One region of the Anaerobacillus sp. 63XJN7_5_ISO-PGPR-S23-430 genome, then DNA from elsewhere that is predicted to be linked to it. Evidence: riboswitches for the same ligand, from Rfam matches in the RefSeq annotation. Region 1 holds a riboswitch; each other region holds the start of a gene.
What was found. Region 1 has a riboswitch for cobalamin ahead of AC0VYJ_RS17995 (ribonucleoside-diphosphate reductase subunit alpha). Riboswitches for the same ligand answer to the same signal wherever they lie in the genome.

Region 1 (5,652 bases):
CGCTCGATTCACCGTATCTCGATAGAACATATAAGGCGTCCCAGTTTCCAATTGTGATTTCATGACTCGCTTCATAATCTCAATAGCCGGCACGGTTTTTCTTGAAAGCTCAGGATGGTTCACACATTGCCTATATTTCATACGAAACTCTCCTGATCCTTTTTCTTTGTCATACACATCTTCTAGTGAAAAGCCCATCACCTGGCGTACTTCATGAGGATCAAATAAATGCCAGTCTCCACGGTCTTCCACTGCTTCCATAAAGATATCTGGAATACAAAGACCCGTGAAAAGATCATGTGTCCTCATTCGTTCGTCTCCGTTATTAAGCTTGGCATCAAGAAATTCGAAAACATCCTTATGCCAGACATCAAGATAAACAGCAACAGCACCTTGACGCTGTCCTAGCTGGTCTACGCTCACAGCTGTATTGTTTAATTGCTTCATCCACGGTAAAACCCCAGATGAATTTCCTTTAAACCCTTTAATATCACTACCACGAGAACGAATTTTCCCGAGATATGCTCCAATTCCTCCACCATTTTTCGAAACGGTCGCTACATCTGTATTGCTGTCATAGATTCCTCTAAGACTGTCATCCACCGTATCGATAAAGCATGAGCTTAGCTGTCCATAGCTTTTTCCTGCATTTGAAAGAGTAGGCGTTGCTACTGTCATATATAAATTAGATAGCGCCCAATACGCTTCTTCAATTAGATTTAATCTCTTATCTTTTGGTTCATTTACCATGAGCGTCATAGCAATGACTAGAAAGCGCTCTTGAGGTAATTCATACACATTCTTATCATGATCTGTAGCTAGATAGCGGTCTGCGAGCGTTCGTAGTCCGATGTATGTAAACAAACGATCTCTTGATGGCTCGATTAACTTAGCAACTTGCCCTACTTCATTCTTGGAATAAGACTGAAGGAGTGCCTTGTTATAAATCCCTTCATCTGTCAGCTGTTGAAGAAGGCGATAGAAGCTTCCCCCACCATATACCTCTTTCTCAGAACGATGTGAAAGAGATTTACGATAGAGCGAATGAAGATGAAAAGCTGCTGCCACATAAGTCCAGTCAGGTTCTGTTGCGCTGATTCGTTCAAGGGCATTTAAAACTAGAATGTTACCAACCTCTTCTTGCGTTGATTCTTCTGAAATACCATCAATTGTTTTTTCAATAAAACTCTCACTAGCAAGTGACGGGTACTCATCTAGGAGCGTTCTTACTTCCTCCATCATTTTTGTTACTGTCATTTCTGCTACAGTACTCATATACCTCTCTCCTTTATCCATCCAAAATAAAAAGCTCACTCTCGGAAGAGTGAGCCTGGAGAAAACGACAACGTATAAATGGACATACTCGTACATTTACCCTGCCATTTCTCACCCTCAACCCCCGAAGAATAGAAACGTTTTTGACTATACGGCAGGTCTACTGGCTTGTGCTTCTTCCTTGGCAAGCCTTCCCGGAATTAACTCCAGTGGTTTCTTGCCTCGTCCACACGACAGTTGCGGGGACAGCTCCGGATTCGACCGGATTCCCTATTAAGTCGTTCTACGACACCGTATACTCAATTATTAAATTACGTACATTTTACCCATATATAGTATTCCAAACATTTATATATCACTAAATATTGATAACTCCATCTTACATGATGCTTTAATTTAGCACAAGCTTTATTGTTACATTGACTTAGATTTATTTCAACTCTAAAGACACTCACCTATCACTTTCAACCTGCTCATGCATATATTGTTGATACCTAAAAAAGTTTCCTGAAGGAAAGAAAGGTGAGTATGATGAAAAGATCATCTTCGGTTAATTTTAAGAAATTGGCTGGCTATACACAACTCTGTCAGAAATTCGGTATTTTGAGTGAACAAGAAAGCAAAGAAATTCTACAAAAGTTAAGTGAGCATAAAACATAAAGTTCTAACTACGATTGAAAAGGAATCGAGATCACGATCCTTCCTCCCTTTTTATTGTCTTCGGCGTAAATGTTACCATTATGCTTTTCTACTATTGTTTTCGTAATCGATAGACCAATGCCAGAACCTGACTTGTCACCTGTATAAAATCGTTCAAAAACGCGCTCTGGATTCTCGCCAAAGCCTTTACCATCATCTTCAACCTCAATATAAACTTGACGATTATCTTGGTGGACATGTACTTCTATAACGGATGAAGCGAATCGAAGGGCATTACCGAAAATATTCATAAAAGCTTGCTTCATTTTATCACTGTCCATCTTAAGGTCTATGGTATGATCAATGTCATACCTTACCTCTATTTGCCGTTGATGTGCAAGTGGTTTTACCACAGTGATGACTTCCATCAACACGTGATGAAGATCGACTACTTCATAAGTAAAAGATTCATCTACTGTTTCTAACCTAGTTAAATAAGAAATGTCCTGCACGATCTTTTTTAAACGCTGCGTTTCTTTCACGATCACTTCAAGACTATACTCGACGTCCTGTCCTACGATTACTTCATCTAGAATCCCTTCCGCATTCCCTTGAATGGCCATTAGAGGTGTTTTTAATTCATGAGACGCATTTTGAAGGAATTCCTTCTGATCAAAATCATTTTTTCGAAGTTGCTCCGTTAGTTCTTGAAATGTCTTAGCAAGTTCATTGATTTCATCCTTTGTTTTAAGCGTCAACGGGGGTTGTTCCTTGCGCATCGTAAATTCCCTCATGTGATTGGCAAGTAATCGAGTTGGCCCCGCTATTCCTTTCTGCATAATAGCAGCAAGGAGCACGGCAACAGCAGCAGATACTAAAAGACTAACAGCCTGTGATTGCTGAATAATCCGATTGAAACCTTCAAGACTTTCTACCTTCGTAAATAGCACAATACTGCCAACTTGCTCTCGTGAAAGACTAATTGGCACTTCCTCTGTAACATATAATTTTCCTTTGTTTTCTTCATAATCAATTCGAACCACTTCATCGACATTCGAATAAATTGCCTTCTCGTTTGCATTATAAATTATAAATTGAGATGAGATTAAATTGCCTGCCATTTCAATTCTTCTGCGATCAAGTAACCCATTAGGTGGATTTTCGCCCTTCCACTGTCGATCTTCGAGCATCTGACTAATTTGCAATCCCTCTTTTTGCAGCTGTTCTCTCGTTTCGCGCACAAGATATTCTTGAAATAAATATTGAAATGAAATAGTAGTAATAAGCAGAATAACAACAATAAGAACGATATAACTAAGAAACAATTTGGTACCGATATTAAACTTCTTCATCGATTTTATAGCCGTACCCCCAAACTGTTGCAATCTTCGCTTGCGCATTTGCATCTGACATCTTTTTACGTAGCCTTTTCACAAGGTCATCAATAATCCTACCATCACCTACATATTGATAACCCCAAATGGCTTCAATTAATCTCTCTCTTGTAAACGGTTGTCCTGGATGTTGGAGGAGATAGGCGAGCACATCGTACTCTTTCGGCGTTAAAGGCATTTCTTCCTCATTCACTAATAACAGTCGTTTTTTCTTATTTAAACGTACGTTCTGAACAGTAATTTCTTGTGAAGAATGGTTTTTCTCTAGGCGATTCATCCGTTTGAATAGATTCTTAATACGCACAACAAGTTCTCTAGGGCTAAAAGGTTTCGTTAAGTAATCATCAGCGCCAAGTTCAAGGCCTAGTATCCGATCAAGCTCTTCATCTCTTGCGGAAACAACGATAACGGGAATGTAAGAATACTTTCTTAACCGTCGAAGGAGTTCAAGTCCATCAACATTTGGCATCATAATATCTAATACTAATAAATCGGGTTCAATTGTCTCTAGAGCACTTAACACTTCTGCCCCATCTGTAAAGGTTGAGACAATAAACCCTTCTTTTTTTAAATACTTCTCTAAAATATCACGTATATTTTGTTCATCATCTATCACAAAAACGTGCTGCATCTCTCTCAACTCCGTTCCCTTTTCACATCTTAGACGAAATGTGCTTTTCATACTCTTTATATTATCCTAGCCTTATCTGACAGTAAATCAGCCGCATGTCTTCAAAACATACGAAAGAGATAGGGGGCCCCTATCTCTCGCTAAGATTAGCTAAGTTTTTCAATCAGCTGATCAAGTATATCATTTTTTTGTTTCACAATTTCTTGAGCCTGCTCTCGCTTGGCTTCCATCTCTTCGCGCATTTCTTCTCTTGCGGCTTTCTCTTCGTCGGTTAACTCTGGACGCTCTCCACTTTCTTCAAGTTCCTGCTTCTTAGACTCTCTCTCTTCATGAGCAGCCTGTGCTTCATCATGCATCGCATCAAGCTGTGAGTTTAGATCAGCAAGCTCTTTCTGAAGCTCATCGACACCTTCAACACTAGAAGCATCCTGATCAAGCAAAAGGTCGATTAATTGATCTTTTTTCTCAGCAGTTGCCATTTTCAGTTCGCGATCTAGAGAGCGGTCTTCGAAGTGACCTCTTTTCCCATGATGTCCTCTAGGACCTGCCATCTCCTGGGTTTGCCCTACTGTTTGCTCTTCTATTTCAGTTGACTCGTCATCTGCCGCATTAACATTTGCTCCAGCTATCCCCCCAGCTAAAACCATAGAGGCAACACCAATCATCCATTTGTTCATCTTCATCAATCTCCCTTCATAGGTATGTTCTTACAATACCTATTATGGACAACAACTTACGAAGAAATTTGTAAGAATGATGTGAAAATGATGTGAGTTTGCTTTATCTCTTTTTTAATTGGTCGATCACTTTAGCATCCAAACTACGTACATGCAAATCACGCTGTGGAAACGGTATCTCAACGTTGTGATCTGCAAGAATTCGGTTAATGCGGAAGTTTAAATTACTCTTCGTTTCTACCGCTGCTTTTGGTGACGAGATCCAAATGAATAGTTGAAAATCAAGTGATGAATCACCAAAACCAAGGAAATTCACAAAAGGAGGAGGAGTCTCAAGCACATACATGGAATTTTCTTTCTCTTCCACAGCTACTTGAAGCAATAGCGATCTCACAAGCTCCACATCTGAACCGTATGCCACCCCTATTGGTAAAACGAGGCGCAATCTTGAGTCTCCATAAGAGTGGTTCACAACCTGCTCTTCGATAAAATACGAATTTGGCATAATAATCCGTTCATTGTCTAGTGTTCGAATAATCGTGGCACGCATGTTAATTTTTTCAATGTCTCCAATAACATCGTTTATGATCACTCGATCACCTACTTTAATTGGTCTTTCAAATAAAATAATTAAACCAGAAATAAAGTTATTTGCGATGTTCTGCATTCCAAAACCGATTCCAACCCCAAGTACTCCTGCAAAGACCGTTAAAGCACTTAGATCAATCCCGACTGTCGTTAAACTAATAACGACCGCTATCACCATCAATGTGTAATGAAAAACACGATTGAACGTAAATTGCAAGCCTGTATCCAGGCTGTATCGATCATAAAGCGGAGGCATAAGAAAGGAAGTTGCAATCTTTGAAAATCGATTTGCAAGAGTAATGATAAATAGTGCAATTAATATAAGAAACAACGAGATTTCAACACTACCAATTGCAAATAATTGACTAAACATCCAACTGTTATCGGAAAAATAAAATAAAACAAATAGCAGGATGGCATACCCTGTTGTCCAATTTATAAATGAGAG
Region 2 (5,652 bases), 1.3 Mb from region 1:
TGGTCTGGCTTACGATGCGATGAGGAATTTCGTTCAAAATGATTACAATAGTGCCATTAACCTTGCAGCCAGAGCATTTATGATATCGGGATCCATTGCAGTAGGGTTAGTATTTTCGGAAGTGATCAATCAAATCATACGGCATTCCACACTCGCAAGGGGGCAGAAATAGGTCTTCATCCTTTTGCAATGTAGGCATTCATTATGATAACGTTTAGTTGGATAACTGTGTCGAACGGTGTCAAATAATGTTAGTATCTGGGGAGGATCAATAATGAAAACCTATCCCCATCTCGGGTTGTTAACAATTCGATTGGTCGTAGGTATGCTTTTTTTTGCTCATGGTTTTTTAAAGTTTTCTGAAGGGATCACGAATACAGTAGCTTTTTTTGAGACAATCGGTATTTCTGGTTTTCTTGCTTATGTTGTGGCTATAGTTGAGTTAACTGGAGGAGTTTTGATGATTCTCGGCTTAGGAACGCGAATTGTCAGCGTACTGTTTTCCATGATTTTATTAGGAGCTCTTCTCTTTGTAAAGAGATCAACTGGAATGCTGGGCGGTTATGAACTAGACATTGCTTTTCTAGCTATGTCAGTGTCTTTATTTCTAGGAGGCGGCGGTCCATATAGTCTTTCAACATACCTTAAGAGAAAAGGTTGGTCGTTTAAGATCGATCAGGAGAAAGTAACAAAGGATTAAAGAGGAAGTGACTGAATGGCTAAACCAAAAAAGAAGTTAAAACCGGGTGCCAGATGGTTATTATTATTTGCGGGACTCGTTATTCTATTTTTGTTTATTAACTTTCTGTTTCATCCATTTGCAAATACAAAAGGATTTAAATTAGATTCTCAACCGCACTTGGGTGAGGAAACAGCGCCAGTTGAAATTGTGCAATTTGGTGATTATAAATGCTCTTCATGTCAATCCTTTAATGAATCTTTGCTTCCAAAAATCCAAGAGGAATTATTAGCAACTGAGAAAGCAAAATTTTACTTTGTCCATTATCCGTTCCTCTATAAAGATTCCACGAGGGCTGCTGAATTTGCTGAGGTTGTTTATCAAGAATTAGGTAATGATGTATTTTGGCAATTTCATCATGTTCTGTATGACAAACATAAAAAAGGATCTGAGACGAAAGATGTTTTAACTGAATCTTTCTTAACGAAAACCCTTAGTGGTCTAGTTAGTGAAGAAGAAACGGACAGAGTTGTTAAAGCCTATAAGAGTGGTGCAGGTGAGAAACGAGTAGAAGCTGACCTTGCTTATGCAAATAAAAAGAATGTTTCAGAAACGCCTACCTTATTTGTAGATGGTAAGCGTTTTGACGGAACTAGTTTATCTGAATTAAAACAAATGGTTGAGGATTCAACCGACGAATAAATAAAGGCGCTGTGAAGGCGTCTTTTTTTTGTTGCATTCTAATTAATTGGTTCCTCTGCAGGCGGAAAAATCATTAAATAAACGTTTGTTTAAGGTATAAATAGTTAAACAAACGTTTGATTAACGAATGGTATTGACTTTTGGATCCCCGGCATGAAGAATAGAGAAGTACAATTGAATAAAATGGAAAAGGTGTACTGATTCCAGTACTTAATAGGGAAATTGGTGAAAATCCAATGCGGTCCCGCCACTGTAAGAAGTAAGGACGGTGCGTTACCCCACTTATCAATGATAGGGAAGGGGCATTCGTTCAACAAAGCTTCAAGCCAGGAGACCTGCCTTTTCTAAAGCACTGATTGACCTACGGACGATAGGGGGGTGTAACGGAGAAGACTGGGAAAAGTCTATTTGTTATGCATGCTCTTATGAAAAGAGTATGCATTTTTTATTGTTTAGAAAAGGAGAGATGATATGAAAAAGAATGTAAGCGAATCAAGAGTGTATAAGAGCAGCCGTATTTTTCCGCCTGACCTTAACAGCCATGGAACATTATTTGGGGGTAAACTCCTTGCCGATATGGATATGCTAGCATCAATCGCGGCGACAAGGCATTCTCGTCTAGAATGCGTGACAGTGTCTATGGATACGGTGGAGTTTTTACATCCTATAACGGAAGAGGATTCGATTCATTATGAAGCTTTTGTCATATGGACAGGTAAAAGCTCAATGGAAGTTTTTGTGAAAGTAAACGCCGAACACCTTTTAACGGGTGCCAATCGTATAGCAGCGACGTGTTTTATTACGTTTGTAGCCCTTCTCGACGGTAGACCAATGAAAGTACCTGGAATTCAGCCGGAAACTGAAGGGGAAAAGCAGCTTAACGAGCTAGCCCAAAAAAGAGCTCAAACAAGATTAGATCGTAAAGAAACAAGCAAGAATCTAGGGGGAATCCTAACGTTGTTATAACCAGAAAAGAGGGCTGGAGTATTCCGGCTCTCTTTTGTTAGTCGTGAGACATTTTATCGTTATATTTTGGTTCATTCCTAAAAGATGGTAGTTTTGTATTTAAAACCACATTTAGCTGATTGGAGAGGGAATCACCCCTCACTCTTATAGAAACAATATTTACGAGAGAGGTTCCTTTTTAGATCCCCTGGAATCGGAAACTTTTTGTGGAAATCAAGTTAGTAAAAGAGTGTTGAGTGGTATAGGGATGAGAGTGAAATGAATAAAAACAAAGGAGACGGCCAATGTGGATTAGACATGATTTCTTCAAGTATATAACAGGTATTATTCTATTATTAATCTGTTTTTTCTTTTTGACAGAATTAGATTTATTGAAACCGGTGAAAACAATTATAGGTACATTGTTTTATCCAGTACTAATTGCTGGTTTTTTGTATTATGCAATCAAGCCTATTGTTAAGTTATTAAAAAAGATTCCATTTGTATCAGATATTGTCGCGATTTTAATTGTGTTTATAGGGATTGCGGGTATCCTCTATACTGGATTCACTTTTCTAGCAAATCCGATTCAGAGTCAGGTTTCAGAGTTTTCGAAGGAGTTGCCTGAGAAGCTGAAAGAATCAGCAAAAGAAGCTGAGAAAATGATGGAGAAAAATGATATGGGGATGCTTTCTGTAGAAAACCTTCAACAAAAAGCAACGAGCTATTTAGGTAATTTAACGCAAAGCCTCGGTGATCATATTATGCAGGTTGTGAGTGCATTAACAAGTGCTACGACAGTCCTTGTAATCGTACCTTTTGTCTTATTCTATTTTCTTAAAGATGATCATAAATTAAGCCCATTTCTCCTAAGATTTATTCCAAATAAACATCAGGGTGAAGGAGAACAGATCCTTCATAAGGTTGATAAAACTTTATCGGCCTATATTATCGGACAAATTATTGTAGCAATCGTAGACGGTGTCCTAATGTATGTTGGTTATTTAATCATTGGACTACCTTATGCATTAATATTAGGACTATTTGTGATGATCACAGCAGTGGTCCCATTTTTCGGACCAATTATTGGTGTGATACCTGCTCTGGTTGTCGCTTTAACACAAGAACCGATGTTAGCCTTGTATGTGATTATTATTACGATAGTTGTTCAACAGTTAGAAGGAAACCTGGTAGCGCCTGTTGTCTTAGGTAAAAGGTTAAACATACACCCTTTAACCATCATTTTACTACTAATTGTAGCAGCGGCTTTATATGGGTTCATTGGGATGCTGATTGCTATTCCACTTTACTCCGTCATTAAGGTCATCGTTAAGAATTTCTATGAATTTTATCGAATACGGCATCGATCCGAATTAACTGAATAACGGTAAAAGCCCCTACTTCATTGAGAAGTAGGGGCTTTTATTTGAGTAACACCTAAAAACATGTTGAGTAATCGCCTTATAAATAAATATGTGCAAGACGCTCATATGATTTTCTTCGCTCATCAAAATCATGTATGTTTGTGAGAACCATGAATTCTTCAGTTTGATAGTGTTCGGCTAATTCGTCGATTTTCTTCTTTACTGTTTCTCTAGATCCGATTATCATTCGTTTTCGATTATTTTTTATTCGTTCTTCTTCCGTTACTGTATAACGGTGCTGTTTAGCTTCGTCAATGGATGGCACTCGACTATCAAGACCTTTTTCTACTCGCAGAAGCCAGAGATCCTGACTTAAAGCAAGTTCTTCCGCCTCTTCGTCAGTTTCTCCACATACGACGAATAGGGCAATAATAGCTGAAGGAGAAGGACTATAATAAGTAGGTTGGAACAGTTGATAGTAAGTTTGGAGGGCGTTTTTACCTCGATCAGGTTTAATAAAATGCCCAAAGACATAGCCAATGCCCAATTCTGCTGCTTTTTTAGCACTATTCTCACCCATACCTAATAGCCAAAGAGAAGGGGGTGAGTCGGTTTGAGGAGCTGCTTTTATGCCGGCAAACTCGTGTCCTCTCGGCATAGAGTCAGTCAAGTAGTGGGAGAGCTCTTCTAATTGACGTGGGAATTCATTCAAGCTTTTATTAATGCCATCTGTTAAAGCTAATCGTGTTTTTGCTGTACCACCGGGTGAACGGCCGACTCCAAGGTCAACACGTCCTGGATGAAGAGCTTCTAGTTGTCGGAAATTCTCTGCCACTTTGAATGGACTATATTGTGGAAGCAGGACACCACCAGAGCCTACCTTGATATTAAAGGTTGAGGCTGCGATGTGAGACATCATAATCTCTGGAGAGGTGCTGGCAAGCCCTTTTGTACTATGGTGTTCTGCAAACCAGTATCGGTAGTATCCAAGAGCTTCTGCAGTACGTGCGAGTTCACGCGTATGCTCAAGTGTTTTATAGGCATCACTCCCTGAAGGTATAGGGACTTGATCAAGAATGCTTAATGTAACCATGGTCAGACTCCTTCCGCTTTATTAAGTAGTATTAACCTTCTATCATTATCGTAACGCGATAGGAAGGTATGTGATAGTAAGACGACTTTGTGTTTAAAATTTATTGTGAAACATTGAACAAACTTATTGCAATTAATACAAAAGGAACATATAATTACAATATAGAAATTGTGAAACACATCACATGATTGCGTCCTTTTATGTGAAATAATTCACAATTATACAAGGAGGAATTATTGATGAAAGTAGCAGTTGTTGGATGTACACATGCCGGAACGGCCGCAGTTACGAATATAGCAACACGTTATCCTGAAGCAGATATTACGGTTTATGAGCGTAATGATAATGTCTCTTTCTTATCTTGCGGAATTGCTCTTTATGTTGGAGGAGTTGTAAAAGATCCAAAAGGTTTATTCTATTCATCTCCTGAGAAGTTAGAAGAGATGGGTGTCACAATGAAAATGAAGCATGAAGTATTAGATATTGATTCTATAAACAATCGTATTAGCGTTAAGAATTTGAATACAAAAGAAGTGTTTGAGGATGATTACGATAAGCTTGTGATGGCGACAGGATCATGGCCGATTATTCCGCCTATTGAAGGAATTCAACTTAATAATATCCTTTTATCAAAAAACTATACCCAAGCTAATACAATTATCGAACGAGCAAAGGAAGCTAAACGCGTTACCGTTATTGGGGCAGGCTATATTGGAGTTGAGTTAGTAGAGGCTTTTCAGAAATATGGAAAAGAAGTAACCTTAATTGATGGAGAAGACCGTATCTTAAGTAAGTATCTTGATCCAGAGTTTACAGATATAATTGAAGAGGACTTCAAGACTCGTGGCATTCGTCTTGCGCTTAACGAA
Region 3 (5,652 bases), 510 kb from region 1:
GGGGTCAGGCGCGAGCCTGACCCCCTTTAAAAACAACTGTCTCCGCACGAAAGACACTCCAACACATTCGAAGATATCCTCTCTTTTCCTTCTTGACCCTACTATCCTTTTGGACTACACTGTGTAGTGTGAGGTGGAAGCGATGAAAATTCATCAGTTCAAAACGAATGAAACAGGGTTAAACCGCTTTTTCGGCTCTCTTGAAGCGAAGGTTATGGACATACTCTTTGAAGGTCCAGAAATGACGATCAAAGATGTGAAACAGAAGCTTGATCAAGAGAAAAGTACGAACTTTAACACGGTTATGACGGTCATGAATCGTCTCGTGGATAAAGGAATTCTAGTAAAACGAGTTGAAAAGCGCACGTCAATGTTTAAGCCGCTTCTATCGAAAGAAGATTTTTTACAAACGCAATCGAAGGAATTAACAAAGGATCTAATGGATGAATTTGGTCCGCTTGCTGTGAATCATATGCTTGATGCGCTCGATGAAGCGGATCCAGTTTTGATCGAAAAGCTTGAGCAAAAAATCAAGCAGCTAAAGGAGAAGTAAGATGAGAATAAAACAGCCGCGATTTTTGTTTATGCTGTCTTTTTTTCTTGTAGCCACGATGATTGTTCAAATGTCACTATACAGTCTGCATTTATATTCGAACTGGACGCTTATGTTAAGCGTACTTGAAGCCTGCCATAATATGCTTCGCGCGATCGGTTTATCATCTATGAACATGCTATTAGAAGTTCTGATTCTCTCAACATTTTCATTAATCGTGATGATGATCGTGAAGCAAATTTATCGATATGTCACCTTTTCGAAACGGCTGTCGCTTCTTCGTGAAGACACTGTCACACAGGTAGTCATTCGGAATTTCGATTTAGGAAAGCAGGCACTCCAGGTGATTAGAAGCGATGAGCCTATCGCGCTTACATATGGAATGATTAAACCCAAAATAGTTCTTTCGACTGAACTAGTTAGCCTGTTGAGCAAAGAAGAGCTGCGCGCCGTGATTTATCACGAAACTTTTCATCAGCAGCATCGTGATCCATTGAAAAAATTTATCATCACCCTTCTCGTCCACGCGCTTTGGTACGTGCCGATTTTGAAATGGGTATCAAATCACTATCACACGCTACGCGAAATTGCCGCGGATCGGTTTGCGATGAAAGAAGCAAATATGCTTGATCTTAGTAGCGCGTTATTAAAACTATTAAAAAGCGATCACAGACAGCGTCATGCTTTTGCTGTATCTTTTGCGGAAACGTCTGTGAACGATCGCATACAACATATTCTTGCGCCAGAAAAAGAAGTGCACGTAACGTTGCCTGTTGGGACAGTACTTTACTCACTTTATATTGTGTTAGGGTTATCCATCATGTTTATGGTGGCGACACCCTAATTCTTTTTCGGAAACAAACACTACATATCGTAGTGTTAAAATTAGGAGGGAATTAATTTATGAATTTATCACAAAACGTTGCCCTTGTCGTACTACGAATCGTTCTCGGTCTTATTTTTACGGTTCACGGCCTAGATAAATTTGCTGGAGGGATTGGAAATACCGCTGGATTTTTCGAGAGCATTGGCATTTTGGGTGGTTTAGCGTATGTCGTTGCAACGATTGAACTAGTCGGAGGTCTTCTTATGATCGTAGGACTAGGCACACGCATTGTTTCTTTGCTTTTCATGATCGTCATGCTAGGAGCGATCTTTACGGTTAAACTAACGACAGGATTTATCGGAGGGTATGAATTGGATCTTGCTCTTCTCGGTATGTCAGTCGCTGTTTTGATTAGCGGAGGTGGAGCCATTTCCGTTGATTACAAATACTTTTCGAAACAATCATAGGAGGAAGAATCATGGCAAATAAGAATAAGAAAAAGCAACCGAACAAGCAAACAATAGCTAATGCGCAGAAAAAATCGAAAGCATGGATCTACTGGTTAGTGGCCGCTGTCGCTGCAGTTATCGTAATCGTGATCGTCGTTTCAAGCGGCTCGAGTTCTGATGGTTCAGAGGAAAAAGCGATGGAGCAACCATTTCTCGGTGATGAAAATGCGCAGGTAGAAGTGATTGAATTTGGAGATTACAAATGTCCTTACTGTAAAGCATTCGAACAGTCTTTTTTCCCGCAAATTGATCAAGAGTTAATTCAAACAGGGGAAATCAAATTCTCGTTTATCAACTATCCATTTATTAATGTTGATTCCGATCGCTCAGCGGAATTTGCTGAAGTGGTGTACCAGGAGCTTGGGAATGACGTGTTCTGGGAATTCCACTCATTAATGTATGAAAAGCAAACAGAAGGCACGGAAAAGCAGGACATCTACACAGAAGATTACCTTGTAGACACGCTAAAAGAAGTGACTGATGAAGAAAAAGCTGAACAGGTTCTTGCAGCTTTTAAAGATGGCGAAGGAGAAGCGGCGATCGACTACGACTTATCGAAAGCCCGTGATCTCGACGTTACTGGCACACCAGCTCTCTTTGTGAACGGCGAGCCGTTTGAAGGACAAACAATTGATGACCTGAAGAAAATGGTAGAAGAAGCGAAGGAAGAGTAAAGGAATTACCATCATTGTCCACCGTGGGTGGACAATGATGGTTTTTTGTTTGTGAAGGGGGTCAGGCGCGAGCCTGACCCCCTCAAAACACAACTGTTCCCCCCACTCCCGCAATCATGTATAATAAACCTGTTACCAATTACATAGTGATCGATTCAGGTGTCTTTTCAATGAAGACTTAATAGGGAAGCTGGTGCAATTCCAGCGCGGTCCCGCCACTGTAAATGGTCGCCTGCTGCAGAATCCACTGTTCGTAACAGCGAATGGGAAGGAGCAGCATGCGATAACCATGAGCCAGGAGACCTGCCTGAGTCTAGCGCGAACAGCCTACGAGGATAGGGATGTGCGAACGGATTCAGGTGCTGCCTTTGGCACACCGTTACTTCCATTCGACCATCTTCATGCCCTCGTGCGTGGGGATTTTTTAGTTTAGAGACATCAGAAAACAGGAGGAGAAACACACATGAAAAAGCTTTATTCACTACTCGTTTTACTTTTTCTCGTTACAGGAATCATCGCAGGTTGCGGAGCGAGTGAAGAGAACAGCGCGACAAATGAAGGAAATGCGAATACAGAGCAAGCTGAACAGTCAGAAGATAGCGCTTTCCCAGTAACGATAACGGATGCATTGGACCAGGATGTTACGATCGAAAAAGATCCTGAAAAAATTGTCTCCTTAATCCCGAGTAACACTGAGATCCTTTTCGACCTGGGAGCAGGGGAAGAAGTCGTTGGCGTATCTGACTTCGCCAACTATCCGGAAGAAACGGCTGATATCGAAAAAATCGGCGGCATGGAATTTAACGTGGAGAAAATCATTTCTCTAAAGCCTGATCTCGTACTTGCACACGGCTCAAGCGCACATAACTCAGAAGCAGGTCTACAGCAGCTTCGTGATGCTGGAATCACCGTACTCGTTGTGAACGATGCGAAAAGCTTCGATGAAGTGTACGCTTCCATCGAAATGATCGGACAAGCAACTGGTGAAACGGAAGAAGCGGAAACAACGATCGATGAAATGAAGCAAGATCTTGAAGACATTCAAGCAAAAGCAGAAAGCATTAGTGAAGAAGATCAGAAAAATGTCTTCGTCGAAGTTGCCCCTGCGCCTGAAATCTACTCTCCAGGGAAGAATACGTTTATGGATGACATGCTAACGATGATTCACGCGAAGAACGTGACGCACGATCAGGAAGGCTGGAACCAGGTGGATCAGGAAGCGATTATCGAAGCGAATCCTGACGTGATCATCACAACGTACGGCTACTATACAGAGAAGCCAGTTGAACAAGTGTTAAGCCGCGACGGCTGGCAGGACGTAACGGCTGTCAAAGAAGAGCAGGTTGTTGACGTACACTCTGACCTCGTTACGCGCTCTGGCCCTCGTCTTACTGAAGGAGTAGAGGAACTTGCAAAAGCGGTTTACCCGGATGTTTTTGCTGAATAAACGGTTCATTGCCTATCCGATTGCGATAGCACTCTTAATTGGTGCCATGCTCCTTGGCATTTCAATCGGTACTGTTTCAGTTCCAGTGCTTACCATTCTAAAATTAATCGGAAGCGAAGTTTTGCACCTTCCATTCATAGGCAAAACCGATCCAATGTTTACAACAATTGTGATGGATATTCGCTTGCCGCGCGTCATTTTGGCAGGTCTTGTGGGGGCGTCTCTTGCGATAGCAGGGGCCGCCTTTCAAGGTCTTTTGCGTAATCCACTAGCGGATCCGTACGTGCTCGGCGTTTCATCCGGAGCATCAGTTGGAGCGGTACTCGTGCTGTTTTTCAACCTGTCCATTCCGTTTGTCGGCATGTTCACCCTACCAGTTATGAGCATCGCTGCATCGATTCTCACGATTTTTCTCGTGCTCTTTTTCGCACGACAAATAGAGCGATCGATGCGCGTGGAGACGATCATCCTAACAGGAATTGTGTTTAGCTCATTTCTTGGCTCACTTCTGTCACTTATGATCGCTTTAACTGGAGAGGAGCTTCGTCAAATTATCGGCTGGCTCCTTGGAAGCGTGTCGATGCGAGGATGGGAATATATCGGAATTATTCTTCCCTTTTTCATCATCGGCTCAGGGATCCTGCTCTTTAGCAGCAGGGAGCTGAACGCAATGTCGTTTGGTGAAGAACGCGCTCAGCATATCGGCGTGAACGTCGCGAAACGAAAGCTTTGGATTCTCATCGGCGGCTCGATTTTAACAGGGGCAGCTGTTGCGGTTTCAGGAACGATTGGTTTCGTTGGCCTTGTGATTCCGCATTTAACGCGCCTTCTATGGGGCCCGGATCACAGGCATTTACTGCCACTATCCATTTTACTTGGAGCTGCTTTTCTGATCATCGCTGATTTGATTTCACGAACGATCATTTCACCAACTGAACTACCGATTGGCGTCATCACATCGCTCATCGGTGCCCCGGTGTTTGCCATTATTTTAATACGAAGACGTAAGGAAAGAAGAGGATAAGCATGCTAAGCGTACATTCTGTTACAGGAGGATACCCCGGTCACGACGTACTTGATGACATTTCGTTTGATGTGAATCAAGGTGAGCTTCTCGGGATCGTTGGACCAAACGGAAGCGGCAAAACGACTATTTTTAAAATGGTTAGCGGCATTCTAAAGGCAAAGTCCGGCTCAATCATGCTCAAAGATAAGCCGCTCTCAAGCTACTCAGCGAAACAGCTAGCGCGCGTGCTCGCGGTTCTTCCACAGCATGCGGATCAGGCTTTTCCTTATACCGTTAAAGAAACCGTTTCGCTCGGACGCTACGCCCATCAGACGGGATGGTTTCAAATGTGGAGCGAGCATGACGAGGCGGTTGTACAGCGTACAATGGAGCAAACGGGAATCGCCGCCTTCGCGGATAACTACGTGAACGAACTCTCAGGCGGTGAGCGTCAGCGCGTCTTTCTCGCACAGGCGCTTGCGCAGGAACCCGAGATTCTCTTATTAGACGAGCCGACGAACCACCTCGACCTTTCTTATCAAAAAGAACTGCTCGATCTCTTAAAAAAATGGACGCGCGAACAGGGGCTAACGGTGATTTCGATTTTTCACGACTTGAATCTGGCAGGTCTGTACTG

Region 2: it holds a riboswitch for cobalamin, as region 1 does, so the genes downstream of both, AC0VYJ_RS02255 (acyl-CoA thioesterase) here and AC0VYJ_RS17995 (ribonucleoside-diphosphate reductase subunit alpha) in region 1, are expected to answer to the same signal.
Region 3: it holds a riboswitch for cobalamin, as region 1 does, so the genes downstream of both, AC0VYJ_RS20385 (ABC transporter substrate-binding protein) here and AC0VYJ_RS17995 (ribonucleoside-diphosphate reductase subunit alpha) in region 1, are expected to answer to the same signal.

The regions. Positions count from the first base shown of each region.
Region 1 is NZ_CM149686.1:3,443,122-3,448,773, forward strand. It holds gene AC0VYJ_RS17995 (ribonucleoside-diphosphate reductase subunit alpha) at 1-1,275, opposite strand, end outside; cobalamin riboswitch at 1,412-1,586, opposite strand; gene AC0VYJ_RS18000 (hypothetical protein) at 1,807-1,935, shown strand; gene AC0VYJ_RS18005 (sensor histidine kinase) at 1,944-3,314, opposite strand; gene AC0VYJ_RS18010 (response regulator transcription factor) at 3,253-3,939, opposite strand; gene AC0VYJ_RS18015 (hypothetical protein) at 4,086-4,616, opposite strand; gene AC0VYJ_RS18020 (mechanosensitive ion channel family protein) at 4,720-5,652, opposite strand, start outside.
Region 2 is NZ_CM149686.1:413,893-419,544, forward strand. It holds gene AC0VYJ_RS02240 (threonine/serine exporter family protein) at 1-172, shown strand, start outside; gene AC0VYJ_RS02245 (DoxX family protein) at 275-700, shown strand; gene AC0VYJ_RS02250 (DsbA family protein) at 716-1,381, shown strand; cobalamin riboswitch at 1,555-1,738, shown strand; gene AC0VYJ_RS02255 (acyl-CoA thioesterase) at 1,853-2,347, shown strand; gene AC0VYJ_RS02260 (AI-2E family transporter) at 2,632-3,711, shown strand; gene AC0VYJ_RS02265 (LLM class flavin-dependent oxidoreductase) at 3,788-4,783, opposite strand; gene AC0VYJ_RS02270 (CoA-disulfide reductase) at 5,023-5,652, shown strand, end outside.
Region 3 is NZ_CM149686.1:3,956,186-3,961,837, reverse strand. It holds gene AC0VYJ_RS20405 (BlaI/MecI/CopY family transcriptional regulator) at 143-553, shown strand; gene AC0VYJ_RS20400 (M56 family metallopeptidase) at 555-1,397, shown strand; gene AC0VYJ_RS20395 (DoxX family protein) at 1,457-1,846, shown strand; gene AC0VYJ_RS20390 (DsbA family protein) at 1,858-2,562, shown strand; cobalamin riboswitch at 2,703-2,887, shown strand; gene AC0VYJ_RS20385 (ABC transporter substrate-binding protein) at 3,026-4,009, shown strand; gene AC0VYJ_RS20380 (FecCD family ABC transporter permease) at 3,993-5,033, shown strand; gene AC0VYJ_RS20375 (adenosylcobinamide amidohydrolase) at 5,036-5,652, shown strand, end outside.